DNA from 3 places in the Thermosipho sp. (in: thermotogales) genome. Region 3 is predicted to be linked to each of the others. Evidence: riboswitches for the same ligand, from Rfam matches in the RefSeq annotation. Region 3 holds a riboswitch; each other region holds the start of a gene.
What was found. A riboswitch is a leader RNA that binds a small molecule or an ion and turns the genes downstream of it on or off. The one in region 3 is predicted to bind cobalamin.
Positions count from the first base shown of each region.

Region 1: linked by a shared signal. The riboswitch ahead of JG780_RS03320 (hypothetical protein) and the one ahead of JG780_RS00820 (ABC transporter substrate-binding protein) in region 3 are both predicted to bind cobalamin.
Region 2: linked by a shared signal. The riboswitch ahead of JG780_RS08330 (GIY-YIG nuclease family protein) and the one ahead of JG780_RS00820 (ABC transporter substrate-binding protein) in region 3 are both predicted to bind cobalamin.

Region 1 covers NZ_JAIHAP010000010.1:12,458-17,839, reverse strand. Annotated here, with positions in the region: gene JG780_RS03345 (aspartate-alanine antiporter-like transporter) at 1-561, opposite strand, end outside; gene JG780_RS03340 (succinate--CoA ligase subunit alpha) at 648-1,334, opposite strand; gene JG780_RS03335 (hypothetical protein) at 1,417-1,608, opposite strand; gene JG780_RS03330 (hypothetical protein) at 1,617-1,742, opposite strand; gene JG780_RS03325 (hypothetical protein) at 1,809-1,940, opposite strand; gene JG780_RS03320 (hypothetical protein) at 2,157-2,369, opposite strand; cobalamin riboswitch at 2,430-2,611, opposite strand; gene JG780_RS03315 (queuosine precursor transporter) at 2,661-3,293, opposite strand; gene JG780_RS03310 (oxygen-binding di-iron domain-containing protein) at 3,513-4,277, shown strand; partial or broken gene JG780_RS10740 (methyl-accepting chemotaxis protein) at 4,643-5,122, shown strand; gene JG780_RS03300 (DUF3783 domain-containing protein) at 5,138-5,344, shown strand; gene infB (translation initiation factor IF-2) at 5,369-5,382, shown strand, end outside.
Region 2 covers NZ_JAIHAP010000054.1:5,683-11,064, forward strand. Annotated here, with positions in the region: gene JG780_RS08305 (agmatine deiminase family protein) at 1-240, opposite strand; gene JG780_RS08310 (putative DNA modification/repair radical SAM protein) at 442-1,602, shown strand; gene JG780_RS08315 (DUF4130 domain-containing protein) at 1,603-2,175, shown strand; gene JG780_RS08320 (GGDEF domain-containing protein) at 2,176-3,648, opposite strand; tRNA gene JG780_RS08325 (tRNA-Pro) at 3,782-3,858, shown strand; cobalamin riboswitch at 3,893-4,061, shown strand; gene JG780_RS08330 (GIY-YIG nuclease family protein) at 4,114-4,497, shown strand; gene cobT (nicotinate-nucleotide--dimethylbenzimidazole phosphoribosyltransferase) at 4,494-5,382, shown strand, end outside.
Region 3 covers NZ_JAIHAP010000002.1:18,785-24,166, reverse strand. Annotated here, with positions in the region: gene JG780_RS00830 (HAD-IIA family hydrolase) at 1-232, opposite strand, end outside; gene JG780_RS00825 (FecCD family ABC transporter permease) at 260-1,237, opposite strand; gene JG780_RS00820 (ABC transporter substrate-binding protein) at 1,237-2,115, opposite strand; cobalamin riboswitch at 2,178-2,343, opposite strand; gene JG780_RS00815 (1-deoxy-D-xylulose-5-phosphate reductoisomerase) at 2,366-3,427, opposite strand; gene JG780_RS00810 (thiamine diphosphokinase) at 3,406-4,023, opposite strand; gene JG780_RS00805 (ABC transporter ATP-binding protein) at 4,081-4,770, shown strand; gene recG (ATP-dependent DNA helicase RecG) at 4,775-5,382, shown strand, end outside.

The DNA.
Region 1 (5,382 bases), on a different contig from region 3:
TTCTTTTTCTTTATTTATATTAATTTTAAAAATTATAGGAATAAAATAGATTGAAAATATTACTGCTAAAACACCGGGTATATAACCAACTGTATAGCCATAAATAATATCGGCAGAGCCTTCTTTTATGCTTTCAAGTGCACTAGCTAGACCAGGTGAGCTTGTCATACTACCAGAAAAAACTCCTAACAAATTGAGGTTGTTTAAATTGGTAAAGTAGGTAAAAAGTAATGTTGAAATAAATCCTGAAAAAGTTATTAAAAAACCCAAAATTATAAATTTAAAGCCGTGAGTTTTGAGAATTTTTTTAATATCTCTTGAAGCAATTAGGCCTATTGAAGATACAAATAAAATGAGTGAGAAATTAAAAAACGTGTTTAAAGTATTTTGAATATTAATTAATTCTTTTTGAGAGTTTATAAACAATGGAAATAGCCAGCCAAAAAAAAGACCAGCAAAAAGTGTACCTGAAGCACCTAGTTTAAAGTTTTTAAATTGAATTTTTCCAAGCAATAATCCACTTAAAATTGAGATGAATAATAGAAAAAATGGATTGCTCATTTTACCCCTCCAATAATTCTTCTATATATTTAGCAACGAAAATCCCCATATTATTTAATTTGTTTTCTTTATACTCTATTGAACCTTCATAGCCTTCGATAATAGCACCTGCATGTCCCATTCTTTTGCCTTTTGGAGCAGTTCTTCCGGCAAAAAAAGACCTGTATATTAGCATTATAACCTTTTTTTAGAAATTTTTCTATACCTATTATTTCATCATTACCGCCTATTTCACTGATGATAACAATTTTTCTTGGATTTAAATGCGTAACAAATTCTAAAGCTTCATCTATTGAAATTCCAATTATTGGATCACCGCCTAATCCAATTGCAATTTTAATACCAGTGGATTTTTTTGAAAGGTAATTGGATACTTCGTACATTAGAGTACCACTTTTTGAAATAATTGCTATATCTCCAGGTTTGAAATCTGATGATGGCATTATTCCAATTTTACTTACTCCTGGAAGAATAATTCCTGGACAATTTGGACCTACAAATGTTATATTTTTCTCTTTTACTTTTTTATATATTTCGATCATATCGTGAATTGGAATGTGCTCAGTTATTGTGATGATTTTTTTAATTCCTGAATCAATGGCTTCAAATATAGCACTTTTAGCATAAAGGGTCGGAACAAAAACCACGCTAGTATCACATTTATATTTTTTTACAGCTTCGAACATGTTATCAAAAACAGGAATATTTTCAATATTTGTTACTTTATTGTTTTTTGAAACTCCACAAACTATATTTGTTCCATATTCAATCATTTTTTTGTGTGAAATTTACCATATTTTCCAGTAATACCTTGAGCACAGACTTTTTCATTTCCATTAATCATGATACTTCCCCTTATTGCAATTTAATCATCTCGTACATATCATCAAAATAAGCTATGTTATTTTCATCTAATATTCGTTTGGCTTCGTTTTCATTGGGTCCGGTAATTCTTACAAGTATAGGAACATTTTTATTTTCGTTTTTGAATTTTACGATTGCTTTTGCTATTTCGTCGCATTTTGTAATACAACCAAATATATTCATTATGATTTTTATACATTTAGTGATTTTAGTGATCTCATTGCTTCTAAAGTTATATTTGAATTTGCTCCACCACCAAGATCCAAAAAGTTGGCAGGTTTTCCACAATATAGATTTACTGCATCCATTGTTGCCATAACTATTCCAGCTCCACAACCGATACTGCCAATATCACCATCTAATTTTACAAAATGAAATGGATATTAATCATTTACAAATTCTTGAGCCCATTTTTGTCTAAATAATGCATTGTCATCAAGATGCATTACACAATCAAGCGCGATTAACTTGCCATTTTCATCTTCTGCAAGAAGATTAATTTCAAGAAGAGTCAATTCTTTTTCAATAAATAATTTATATAGCTAATAACAATATCGTGAAATTTATCAGGCAGCTTTTTATAATCATTTATGTTTAGATTTAAAATATTATTTTTATTGTTTTCAATTTCTATACCACCACTTTCTGAGAAAAGAATTTTTATATCTGTTTAATATTTATTTTTTCTTCAACAAGAATTGCATAAGGTTTTTCACCATGGATATCTTTTTCTAATAGATTTTATGTATTGGTGAAAAATTCGTCTTTTGTGTTTGCAAATTTCCACCTGCTTTCATTCTGCTTTCAACAAGGACTTGACTTTTTAAAACTGCTGGAAGAAATTTTACTTGTAGACTGTCTGAGTTTTTAATTACATAGCCATTTGGTGTTTCATTCCCTGCTTCTTTTAAAAGTTTTTTACCAACAAACTCATGAATTTTCACTATCTCACCTCCAAAGTATTGAAATAAAAAATTTTTTCTCAATCTTCCCTCGAGATTGAGAAACGTTTTGGAATAAAGGCAGGTCTCCTGACTTCCGAATCATCCTACTCTCCACGCCTTCCCAGGAATACTTCCCAGTGGCATACTGTGGATTTCGTCCTCGGTTACAGTGGCGGGGCCGCGCTGGATTTTCACCAGCTTCCCTTTTAAGCCAAATAGGCACCTTTATTCCAAAATAATATTCACTTTTCTAGAGAATTATTATTTTAGAAAAAACCAATTAATTGCGTATTATTCTTCGAAAGCAAATTCATTTTTAATTTTTTTAACGCTCATATTTATTATTGGACTATTGAAAATTGATAGAGCTAGCTTTACTATATACTGTGATAATATCATATTAAACAATACGTTAAGATCATATGAGCCAAAAAAGGATACTACAACGAAAACTATAGAATCTACAAATTGAGTGATTATCATTGAAAAAGCATTTCTAAAAGTAATATTTTCATAGTTGAATAGTTTTTTAGGTAAGTTAAAAGCCCAAATATTAGTATATTGTGCTGAAAGATAAGCTAAAAAGCTTGCTAATATTATTCTTGGAGTTGAATTGAAAACTGTTATATAAGCATTATTTTTGTCAAAAATATTTGATGGTGGATAAAATATTACTAAATATGAATATATTACTAAAATAAGTGAGGCTAAAAATCCAACTTTGATAACCTTTTTTGCCATATTAGCTCCATAAACTTCAAATATTATATTAGATATTCCAAAGCTAAGTGGATAAATTAAAACTGATAAAGTGATAACAAATGGGCCAATATTAACTAGTTTTCCTGCTATTATGTTTGAGATGATAATGACGGCAGTAAACAATCCTGTTAAAAGTATTAACCTTTCCTGTGATTTTTCCATGATCAACCTCCTTATCTATATATTAACAATTCATTTAGCATCTTATTCTATAACATTGTGTAATAGATTTCAAGTAAAAATAAAGTTAATAACCTTAAATCTTTATAAATATGAAAGTTTGTATTGTTAATATTTTTTATAGTTCTAAAAAACTGAAAAATGTTTATTTTTCTGGTATAATAAATAGTAGTATAATAAATAGTAAAGGGGGTAAAAAGTATGAATAATATTTGTTTATATGATGATGGCAAGCATAAATATTACCTTCTTGGTTGGGAAGAGACAGAGGATCCAAATATGGTTCCAACTAATCAATATTTAATTATCCATGAAAATAAAGGTTTTTTATTAGATCCAGGTGGAGCTCATGTTTTTCCAAGGGTGCTTGCAAATGTATCTGAAATTATTGCTCCTGAAAATATAGAAGGAATATTTTATTCGCACCAAGACCCTGATGTTTCCTCTGGAATAACGATGTGGCTTACAATAGCAAGCAGAGCAAAAATTTATATTTCAGAACTTTGGATAAGATTTTTACCACATTTTGGCGTTTTTGATAAAAACAGAATAGTTGGACTAAAGGATAGAGGAGAAAAGGGGGTTAGATTTTCTGGATATACACTTGATTTTGTTCCGGCACATTTTTTGCATGCCCCAGGTCACTTTAATGTCTATGATCCAATCTCTAAAATATTATTTAGCGGTGATATAGGGGTTTCTTTACTACCATTTAGTCAAAGGGTGCAAATATATGAAGGCGACTTTAAAAATCTAGTAAGTGCAATGGAAGGTTTTCATAAAAGATATATGACTTCAAATGCTGCTTGTAAGATTTGGGTTGATAGAGTATCAGAATATGAAATTGATATGATTGCTCCACAGCATGGTGCCGTTTTAAAAGAAAGTGTTGCCAAAGAATTTTTGAACTGGTTTAAGACATTGAAATGTGGTAGCGATATAATTGAACAATTTTACGGGAGATGATAGATATGAAAATAGATGAAAAAACTTTAAATACTTTATCATCGGCTTTTTATGTACAGAATTTGATGTTATCTTTTATGGCACAGTTGGATGAAGTATTAGTTTCAAGGATAAATGATATAAAAGATGATATAGAAAAGATTACCAGTAGATTTGAAGAATTAAATGATAATATTTTTAAGCTTCTTGAGAGTTTTTCAAAAGAAAGTAAAAGTATAGTTGAAAACGTAGAATATGCTACAGAAGTTAATCAGAAAATTAATGATGATTTAAAAAGTCTTGGAACAGATGTTGATAATGTTTCATTAAAATTTAAAGATACAATAGGTAAAACATCAGAAACTTTTGAAAAATTTTCAAAAGTAGAAGAGCTTGTAAAAGCTATACAGAGGATTGCAAAACAAACAAATTTATTGGCATTAAATGCATCTATTGAAGCTGCAAGAGCAGGAGAATATGGAAAAGGATTTTCTGTTGTAGCATCTGAAATTCAAAAGTTGGCTGAAGAATCACAAGAAACATCCGCTAATATTTCAAAGATAATTTCTGAGATTTCAAATTCTGTAAATGAATCTATTAATTCGTTAAAACAAATAGAGGGATTATTTAGTGCAGTGCAAAATTCATTAAGCGAAGCATTAAATTATATGAAAAAGAATATTCAGGTGTTAGTAAGCTCCAAAAAATTGTATGAAGATACGAGTGAAAGTTTGGAAAATGAATATAAATTGTTGTCAAATGCAGTGGAAATTTTAGGTGAAACTTCTAAGGAATTTAATACGATTAGTGAAGTCATACGTTCAATAGTTAAAGCACAAAATTCTTTGAAAAATTTAAAGTTATAGAAAGGAAGGAAATGTATGAAAGAAAAGGCTTTTTTAATTATACATGGTTTTGAAAAGAGAGATGAATTATTTAAATTAATAAAGTTATTGAAAGATAATTTTCCAGAAAAGGAGCTGATTTTTGCAACGACGACTCCAACTAATTTAGAATGGAAACTATCAGATTTGATAGTTGAAATTGAAAAGGAGCATGAATTTATGAAAAAGACGAAGCAGAAGTAGAGAAAGGTTTTGGAGGTGATTCTATTGGCTCGATTAAG
Region 2 (5,382 bases), on a different contig from region 3:
TTACTTTTCATTTTTATCGTATACAATAATGCATACTTTCTCTGAAAAACTTAAATGCTTTGCCATCTCAATCCATATTGGCTCAAGTTCATCTCTATACTTTTCTCCATATGTATGTTCATGAGGCCAAACAAGCCATGTAGCTTCATGTTTAAAATATTCTGCTGGAAATTTGTAAATCACTCCAGCGTAAGTTAATAAAAAATTGAAATACAAAAGGAATAACAAAATCTTTTTCATAAAAATCCCTCCCACAGTCATTTTTGACTATTTAACTCTAAGGGAAAAATACATAAAATTCAATTCTTATACAATTTTTATATATTTTTATATAAAAAAACAAAATTTTATATAACTTTATATCTCAAGATTATTCAAAATTTTGAAAAATTTATTTTTTCATGATATAATATATACAAACGTATACTTGGAGGGGTTGATATGACACTTGAGGAAAAACTAAGTATTCTTTCTGCTACAGCAAAATACGATGTTTCATGCTCTTTTGGAGAGAGAAAAAAAGATTTTGTGTATTACAGCGTAGCAAACGGCAGATATGTTCCTATATTAAAAATATTATTTTCAAATGCATGCATATACGATTGTGCGTATTGTATAAACCGAAAATCAAATAACATAAAACGTGCAAGTTTTACAGTAGATGAAGTTGTAAAACTAACTGTGGATTTTTACAAAAGAAATTACATAGAAGGTCTTTTTTTAAGTTCGGCCATAATAAAGGATTCAAACTATACTATGGAGCAATTGATAAAAGTTGCAAAGAAACTAAGAGAAGAAGAAAAATTCCCTGGCTACATTCACTTAAAAATAGTTCCAGGAGCAGATGAAAAGTTAGTTGAAAAGGCTGGAATGTACGCAGACAGGCTAAGCATAAATGTAGAATTTTTAAAAAAAGATGCATTTTCTATCCTTGCTCCTGAAAAAAAGCCAGAAGCAATACAAAAACCATTACAAACTTCTTCAATTAAATATCTTCAATACATCGAAGAAAAAAAGAAATACTCACATGTAAAGCCTTATTCTCCTTTGGGACAAACAACACAGATAATAGTTGGAGCGACTAACGAATCAGATAAAAAAATTATAGAGTTTTCAAGCAAACTCTATAAAATATATAAGCTTAAAAGGGTGTATTATTCTGGATATATAGCCATAAATAAAGATAAAAGGCTTCCACAAAGGAGCGAAAATTCTTTAAGAGAGCACAGATTGTACCAAACAGATTTTCTCATAAGATTCTACAATTACTCTATAGAAGAAATTTTTGATAACTGTGAAAATCTTGATTTAAATATCGATCCAAAATCTTTGTGGGCTCTAAAACATCCAGAATTCTTTCCAATAGATATATCAAGGGCAACATTTGATGAATTAATAAGGATCCCCGGAATTGGTCTTAAATCTGCCAAAAAAATAATCATGTTAAGAAAACACGGAATACTTAACTTTGACACTCTAAAAAAGACAGGAATTTCTCTAAAAAAAGCAAAAAACTTCATCACTATTAAAGGAAAAAATTTTAAAGATTCAAAGATTTACATGCCCTTATTTGAATTTTCTCAAAATGGGTGGGATTTGTAAATGATGGTATCATACGACGGGACTTTTAATGGACTTTTTAAACTCATTCAATTTTGCTATAAAAACAACATAATACCAGATTTTGTCTTAAAAAAAGAAAGGAAAATATCAATTCTTGTCGATCTTTCTGAAATTGAATTTACCAAAAAATTCATACACGACAGCTATATTTTTCTACCATTTCTTTCTGAAATAAAAAATATTGAATCGCTAATTATAAGATACGTTGTTACAAAAAATACCTTTTTAGAAAAAACTCTTAGAAAAATTTCTAAAGATGTATTGACTGAATTTGAAAAAATTAAAAGAAAGCTCTACTTTTTAGAACACAACGGAGTATTTATATCTTCATTTTCCTCTAACTCGAATATAATAGATCTTTTATTCTTATACTTTCTTGAAAGACTAAAAAATGAAAAATTCATTATATACGATGAAAAAAGAAAGATCGTTATTAGTTATAATAACCAAACAAGAAAAGTATTAAAAGAAAATAGAGTAAATCTTTTTGTACAAAACTACGATCCTACTCTGCATCTTTGGGATATATATCAAAAAAGCATTACCGCATAACTATTTTCCCCTTTTCATTTTATACATTAAATCATCTGCTTTTCTAATAGCGTTGTCTATATTATTATCTTCAATCTTTGAAATACCCCATGAAAATGTTGGTGAAAACTCAAAGGATTTTTTAAACTCTTCAAGAATTTTTTTCATTAAATCTTTTGCTATACTCTCATCTTTGTTTTTCAAAACAACTAAAAACTCATCTCCACCCATTCTAACAAGAAGATCTGAAGAGCTAATATATGACTTAATTATACTTGAAAGTTTTTGTAATACCTTATCTCCAACATCATGACCCAGTGTGTCATTGATTTGCTTAAATTTATTTAGATCAACAAAAACCAATACATCTCCTTTTTTCAAAAAGTTACTATTTAAAACTCCCCGGTTGTATGCACCAGTTAATTTGTCTATAATACTCTGTGCGTATAATATATTTACCTCTGTAGATTTTTCTTTATATTCAAAAAGAATGTTAAACACAAAACTTAAATATATAGCTATTACACCGTATGGAGAAAAAAACCTAGCCGGCACATTTAAAATCATAACTAGAGCATCGTGAGATACAGTTATTGCAAAAAATGATGAAAAAACCATATCAAGAGGTATATACGCTCTAAAAGTTATATATACTAAATACAAAGAATCAATTATTAAAAGAGGCGATGCATATGTTGAAACTAACTTTAGTTGATAATCGGAAAATGTTAACAAACCAGAAACTCCCGCAGCAAGATTTAAAATTGACACAACTTTTGCAATTTTACTAACCTTTGAGAAATTATAAAACTCAAATCCAACTATTATCAATAAAAGCGAAAAATATGCAGATGATACAAATATTTTCCTTAATGGAAACCAAAAACTTTCAAATGACAACAAATCAAAAAGCCAGACCGTTGCAAAAATACTCGAGAGTCCAAAATAAACGTATGCATTTTTCCGCAAAAAATTTGTGTTTTTCGAAAGCATTAAAAGCAGTATACCAAGAGTTAACACAAGACCTATCGATATATTTATTAAATTATCCGTTAAAAATCTTAAAAAGACATATTTTTTCCTTTCGCCTTCTTTTATTAAATAAAAACTATCAAGCCCTATTGAATAAACTCCGCTAATTTCAACTTCCAAGCTATTTATCTTATCTGGAATCTCAAACAACATCGGCACAAACCAAGAATGCGCATTTCTATCGTTAAATCCATATTTTCCAATTAATTTCCCTGAAGAATAGACTTTAATATATGAACAATCAACATATGGGAAATATACATAACTATATCCATTTGGAATTTGAAATTTCAAATGGAATGTCCTTCTTGAATTTAGAGTTGAAGAAATCGGAAGAGAAATTCCATTCTCCGCCTTTACTATTTTTACTCCTTTAGGATATGATAAATAATAAAAGGATATGGGAAAAAATGCAAATATGATAAAAGCTATCAAAAAGTATTTTAGATAAAATCTAAACATCAAAAAAACGCCTCCCACGTTTTATTTTAACACAAAAAAGCAGGATTTTTATCAAAATTCAACTTTTTACAAACTTAAAAAAGACTGATATAGTTTGACATAAAAAGAAAGATAGAATATAATTTTAGTGTATCGGGGTGTAGCGCAGTTGGCTAGCGCGCTTGCATGGGGCGCAAGAGGTCGCTGGTTCAAGTCCAGTCACCCCGACCAAAAGGCCGGGCTAACCGGCCTTTTATAGTATATAATATAGAAAACCATCATAGGTTAAGGGAACACCGGTGAAAGGCCGGGGCTGCCCAGCAACCGTAACCGGGGACGAAATCCACAGGATGCCACTGGGAGTATTTCCTGGGAAGGCGTGGAGAGTAGGTTGATCCGGGAGCCGGGAGACCTGCCTATGATGAAAGTCACTTCCCGAATGCTAGGGCATTTCGGGGAAATTTTTGTTTTTATTAAGGTGAAAATATGAAAGGATGCTACTTACTATTAATTGAATTGCCAATAGATACCAAAATAAAAAAATGGAATCTAAAAAAAGGTACTTACGTATATGTAGGCTCTGCTATGAACAATATTGAAAAAAGAGTATCTAGGCACCTGTCCAAAAATAAAAAGTTGCACTGGCATATTGACTATCTTCTCGATAAATCAAACGTAAAATCAGTTATAATGCTTTCTTCAAAAACAAAATGTGAGGAAAAGATTTCACTCTACATGTCTCAATTTTTTACAGGTCCAAAAGGGTTTGGCAGTTCAGATTTAAAAGTACAGACCAATCTATATTATATAGATAATTTCGATAATTTTTCAAAAATACTTTCAAACATACTCAAGGGGGAATTAAAATGAACGAGGCAGGATATCTTGAAGAACTTGCTAGTAAACTTTTTAAAATAAAAAAGCAAATTCCATTGCCAATGTTCAAGGACAAAAGAGTTTATGTATTTGCAGCAGATCATGGAGTAGTACAAAACGGAGTTTCTGCGTATCCTAAAAACGTGACCTATCAAATGGTTTTAAATTATTTTAAAGGTGGTGCAGGTATAAACGTCTTTGCAAGACATATGGGGCTTAAATTTTTTGTAGTAGATAGTGGCGTAGATTATGATTTTGAAGATAATCCTTCATTGATAAAAATGAAAGTAGGATATGGCACAAAAGATTTTTCAATGGGGCCTGCAATGACAAGAGAAGAAGCAATTACATGTATTGAATATGGAATGAAAGTTGCAAAAAAAGCTATAAGCCAAGGAGCAGATTTACTTGTAATAGGTGACAAAGGCATTGGAAATACAACAACAGCAACCGCAATATTTGCTGCATTTGGTTTTGATGTGGATAAAATAACCGATATTGGAACACCTATTCCTCCTTCTTCTGTAATAAAGAAAAGAAATATTGTAAAGAAAGCTTTGAAAATAAATAGGCCAAATCCAAATGATCCAATTGATGTTCTCTCTAAGGTTGGTGGATACTGCATAGGTCAAATGGCAGGTTTCATCTTAGAAGCTTTTAAAAATAAAGTCCCCGTGGTTATAGACGGATTTCCAACAACCGCCGGATTTTACCTAGCGTATAAGATAAATGAAAGAGTTTTAGATTACGCCTTTTTCGGACATTTATCAAAAGTAAAAGGGCATAAAGTCATTTTGGATAGCCTAGGTGTAAGGCCTATCTTAGATCTTGATATGAGGCTTGGTGAAGGAACAGGTGCGGCATTATCCGTTTATTTAA
Region 3 (5,382 bases):
CAGCATTTATTGAAAGACCAGCGTTTTTAAATTCTAATAAATAATCATCAATTGATTTGTTTGAATTGTTTGTCAAGAAAACAAATTTTTTGTTTGCTTTTAAAACAGTGTTTGCAAACTCAATTGAACCAGGGAAAAGCTTTCCACTTAAGGAAAAAGTACCATCGATGTCAAGAACGAACAACTTAATATTCTCTAATTTTTTAAGAGAATCTTTTGTAAGAATTTTCATTTTTTCACCTCAAAAGATATTATACTATTATTTTTGTTTTTTAAGAAGGATGAACATTAATGGTGCACCAATAAACGATGTAACAACACCTATTGGAACTTCAATGGGAGAAGCTATTGTTCTAGATATGGTGTCAGAAAAGGAGAGAAAAATTCCACCAAGTAAGATACTGCCAATAAGGCTGTATTTATGTTTTGAACCAGTAAGAATTCTGGCTGCATGAGGAATTATTAAACCAACAAAGCCGATTATTCCAGTTTTTGATACAATTACCGATATTACAAAAGACCCTGCTAAATAAAAGAACCATTTTATTTTTTCAACATCAACACCAAGAATTTTTGCTTCCTCTTCTCCTAAAGCAATTGCATCGAGTTCTTTGTTTTTTATTAATGCAATAAAAAACAGTACAATTACCGATATTGCTGGAATTGTTAAATCATTTATTGTTGTACCAGAAAGGCTTCCAAAAAGCCAAACATATGCGCTTGTCAAAGTTTTACGTGAAAGATTTATTAATAAGATTGTAGCAGATGAAAATATAGTACTAATTAATACACCTGAAAGAATAAGGTGAGTGATAGGAATTATTCTCTTTCTTTTCGCAAGAATAATTGTTAATAGTGAAGCAAGTAATGAAAATGCAAAAGAAAATACATTGACACTGACGGTTCTGTTCAATGAAACAGCAACATAAAGTGCTAAAACTGCACCAAAACCGGCCCCTGAAGATGTACCAATTAGATAAGGATCAACAAGTGGATTTTTCATAATTGTTTGGTAGATGTTTCCAACAAGTGCAAGGCCTGAACCAGCTATTAGGCTCATTAATATTCTTGGAAATCTAACATTCCATATGAGGAATTTTATTTTCTCATTTTCAGGATTAAATATTTGAGAGATTGGAATTTTCACAGTTCCTATAGAAAGATTTATAAGAATTACTAAGAAGAACAAGACTGGAAGGATCATCCTTCCAGTCTTATAAATGTTTTTTTTAGTCATTATTTTCCTCCGTAAAAGAAATTATAAAAAATTTCAAGATATTTTACTATATCTGGAGATATTGAGCTTATGTCGTTGCCATCAATAACAAATATTTTGTTGTTTTTAACGGCCTTAAGGTTTTTAAATATTTCATGCGATTTTATTTGCTTTATAGTTTCATCTGGGCTAATGTATGATGCGACAATTATTATATCAGGATCATTGTATGTTAAAAATTCCCAATTCACAGAGAACCATCCATTATTACCAGAATAAGGAGCACAAATATTTACTCCACCTGCGTATGTAATCAATTCATTTACATAAGAGCCAGTTCCTGCAGTCCAAAGGTCTTTTGTTTCATTATTTGGAACTGTTATTGTGAAAAAGACTTTTGGTCTTTTTTCAAGAGGCACTTTTGAGCTCTTTACACCATAGTCTGAAATTGTTTGTTTTATTTTATTTGCAATTTCAGATGCTATTTGTTCTTTACCAAATACATTTCCAAGAAGCATTACATCTCTTGCAACGTCATTTAGTGTTGTAGGATTTAAAACAAGTGCCTTAATACCGAATTTTTCTAGCTTTTGAACTTCTGGAAGTTGAAAACCACCGAAAGTGATTACAATGTCAGGATTTAATGAAATAATTTTTTCTATGTTTAGTGGTACCATATTTCCAATTTTTTCAGCATTAAAAGAATCCCAATCTGTAACACCAACTATATTCTCTCCAAGACCAAGTTTTACAAGAAATTTTGTAGAGCTTGGAGCAGCAGAAACTATCCTTTCAGGTATTTTATCAAAGCTTACCAATCTCCCGGCATCATCAACAATAGAGAGTGCAAATATAAATGTAGTTAATAAGACACTTAAAAAAATAGCCAATCTTTTCATCCTTTATCCCTCCTATATAATATTTTAAAGAAAAATGCCCACCCTTAGGGACCGCAAAGGTGGAATGCTTTCCTTTCAAATAAGGTATCCCGACTTCCGGATCATCCTACTCTCCACGCCTTCCCAGGAAATATCCCAGTGGCATTTTGTGGATTTCGTCCCCGGTTACGGTGGCGTCCCCGTGCCGGACTTTCACCGGCTTCCCTTATTTGAAAGGGAAATATTAAGTTGCTGCAAATAGATTATAACACTAATATTGTTCTTTTGCAATTTGTCTTGCAATCTTGTCTATTTCAAAGATTTCTTTAAAATCATTTATATTTCCATTTATTTTTTCGCATGTGTTTATGACTATATCAGCTATTTTTGAAAATTTTATTTGACCATTTAGGAATTTTTCTACAGCAATTTCGTCAGCTGCATTGAAGGCTATTCTTTTTGCAAGATCCTTAATTATACTTCTTCCATAGAAAAAAGCAGGATATTTTGAGGGATTTACATCTTCAAATATAAAATTTTTACTTTCAAAATTTGGCCAATTTTTATTTTCGTATAATCTTTTTGGATAACTTAGTGAGTAAGAAATTGGAATTTTCATATCTGGAAATCCAAAATGAATTTTTACAGTCCCATCTTTTAAAAATACAGCTCCATGAACTGTTCCAGTTGGATGTATTTTTACCTCAATATTTTCCAATTCAAAAAGTTCGAAGGCTTCAATTACTTCAAATGCTTTATTTACCATTGTTGAAGAATCTACAGTTATTTTTTTACCCATACTCCAAACAGGGTGATTTAATATGTCTTCGACTGATAAATCATCTATATTTTCTTTATCTCTTATTGCACCGCCAGATGCAGTTATTAATATCTTTACCACACTTTCATCAAATATCTGAAAAATTGCAGAATGTTCACTATCAACTGGTATTAGCTCAACGTTATTTTCTTTACAAGCTTTTTTTACAAATGGACCTGCACAGACCAAAGCTTCCTTTGTAGCAAGTGCAAGTCTTTTTGTGTAAGGTATAGAATCAATTGTTGCAAGAACACCATCAAAACCAGGTATTGCAACAACTACAATATCAGGTTTGATTTTTGCCACCATATCTTTTATAGAACTTACATTAGATTTTACAGGAGAGTAAAAGTATTCGACTTTAAAATCTTTTATAATTTTTTCAGCAAGAGTAGTATTCTTCCCGAAAGCTATACCTTTTACTCTAAAGTTATCAAGTTTTTTAATTACTTCAAGAGTTTGCATTCCAATTGATCCAGTTGCTCCTAATATTACAACGGTTTTTTCTTCCATCTAAAGTAAATCACCTCTCCTTTTTCTACATGTATTTTTATTTTTTCAGCCGTTGTTTCGTTACTTACACCTATTGGATTTTCTATACCCATGTTACCATTGAAGGGATATTTAAAGCCTTCTATCATAAAAGTTGAATTACACAAAGGAATAAAAGACCATATTTCACCTATTTTAACTTCTTTTTCAAGTGTATTATTTTCTTTTAAAATTGCAGATTCTAACTTTTCGGAATTTAAGTAAATATTTGCATCAAATTTTTTTAAAAGTCCATAGAGTGCAAATATCATATCTATCCTTTCACCTTGGAAATTTATTATTTCTATTTCTTTAAAACCGTTTTCAAGAGCATATTTTATAGCAAGTTCGCAATCTGTTTCATCCTTTTCTTTGGGGTATTCGATAATTTTCACAGATTGTTTTTTTAAAAAATCTATCGTTTCATTGTCAATAGAGTCAAGATCACCTATTACGATGTTTGGCAATATATTTCTTTTTTTGAGTAACTTTGCTCCACCATCAACAGCTATTATGTGGTTTGTGTTTAAAACTAATGTTTCATCAATATTACCATTTAAAACAATTGTTGCCTTCACTATATCCCTCCTAATGTTATAATATATACAAGAAAATTATATCATGGAGATGAAAGAATGATAGTAAGGGCAAAAAAATTAACAAAAGTGTATGGTAAAAAGGAAAAATTTGAAGCTTTAAAAGGTGTTAATCTTGAAATAAATGAAGGTGAAATTCTTGCTATTTTGGGACCATCTGGTTGTGGTAAAACTACTCTTTTAAATTGTCTTTCAGGACTTGATGAGCCAACATCAGGTGAAGTTGAAGTTCTTGGAAAAAGACTTGACAGAATGAATGAAGAGGAAAAAACAATTTTTAGATCCGAAAACATGGGGTTTATTTTCCAATTTTTTAATCTTATACCAGTTCTAACTGCTGTTGAAAATGTTGAGATTCCTTTGCTGATTTCAAAGAACGGAACTCCAAGTGAGATTAGAAAAAAAGCTCTTGAGTGGCTTGAAAGGTTACATATAATTCATAGGAAGAATGCTTATCCGTCAGAAATGTCTGGTGGTGAACAGCAAAGAGTGGCTATTGCAAGGGCATTAATTAATAATCCAAAGATTGTTTGGGCAGATGAACCAACTGGGGCGCTTGATACAAAGAATAGTCAAGAGATAATTGATATAATCATTAATATGAATAAAGAGCTAGGAACAACATTTGTTATTGTCACTCACGATATAAATGTTGCAAAAAAGGCACATAGAATTATTAAAATGGATAGTGGGCAAATAGTTTCTGAAGAGATTCTTGTGAGAGGATGAAGGAATGTATATTCCATTGTTAATTGAAGACTTTTTAGATGAAATATTGAATATAAAAGATCACAAAGCGTTAATTGAATATGTGGAGGATAATTTTGAAAAAATAGATGACCCTTTAAAAGAAGATCCTGAAGTTTTCAAAAGACTTCAGGAATTTTATACATACATTGTTGAAATGAAAAATCTTCCAGAAAGAAGGATTCAAAAGAGATTGAGTTATATTCCAGGAATGGTTAAAAGATTTAAGTTGATGCATTTGGTTTATAAAGTTGAAAAATCTTCTGATTTAAAACCACTTGATACACCTATAAAGTATGTTAAGGGAATAGGTCCAAAAAGAGCTCAAAAATTTTTAAAGCTAAATGTGAATAATGTTGAGCAACTTTTAAACTTTTTCCCAAGAGACTATGAAGATAGAAGAAGAATTATTCCTATTCCTTTGCTTCGTGAAGATGATAAAGTTGTTACGACAGGAAAATTAACCGGGGTTGAAAAAGTAAAAAAAGGTAATTTAACTATTGTTAGTGCTGTTTTATCCGATGGAATGTACCAAATTCTTTTAAAATGGTTTAATCAAGACTTTATGGAGGGAATATTAAAAGGCCTTTTGAG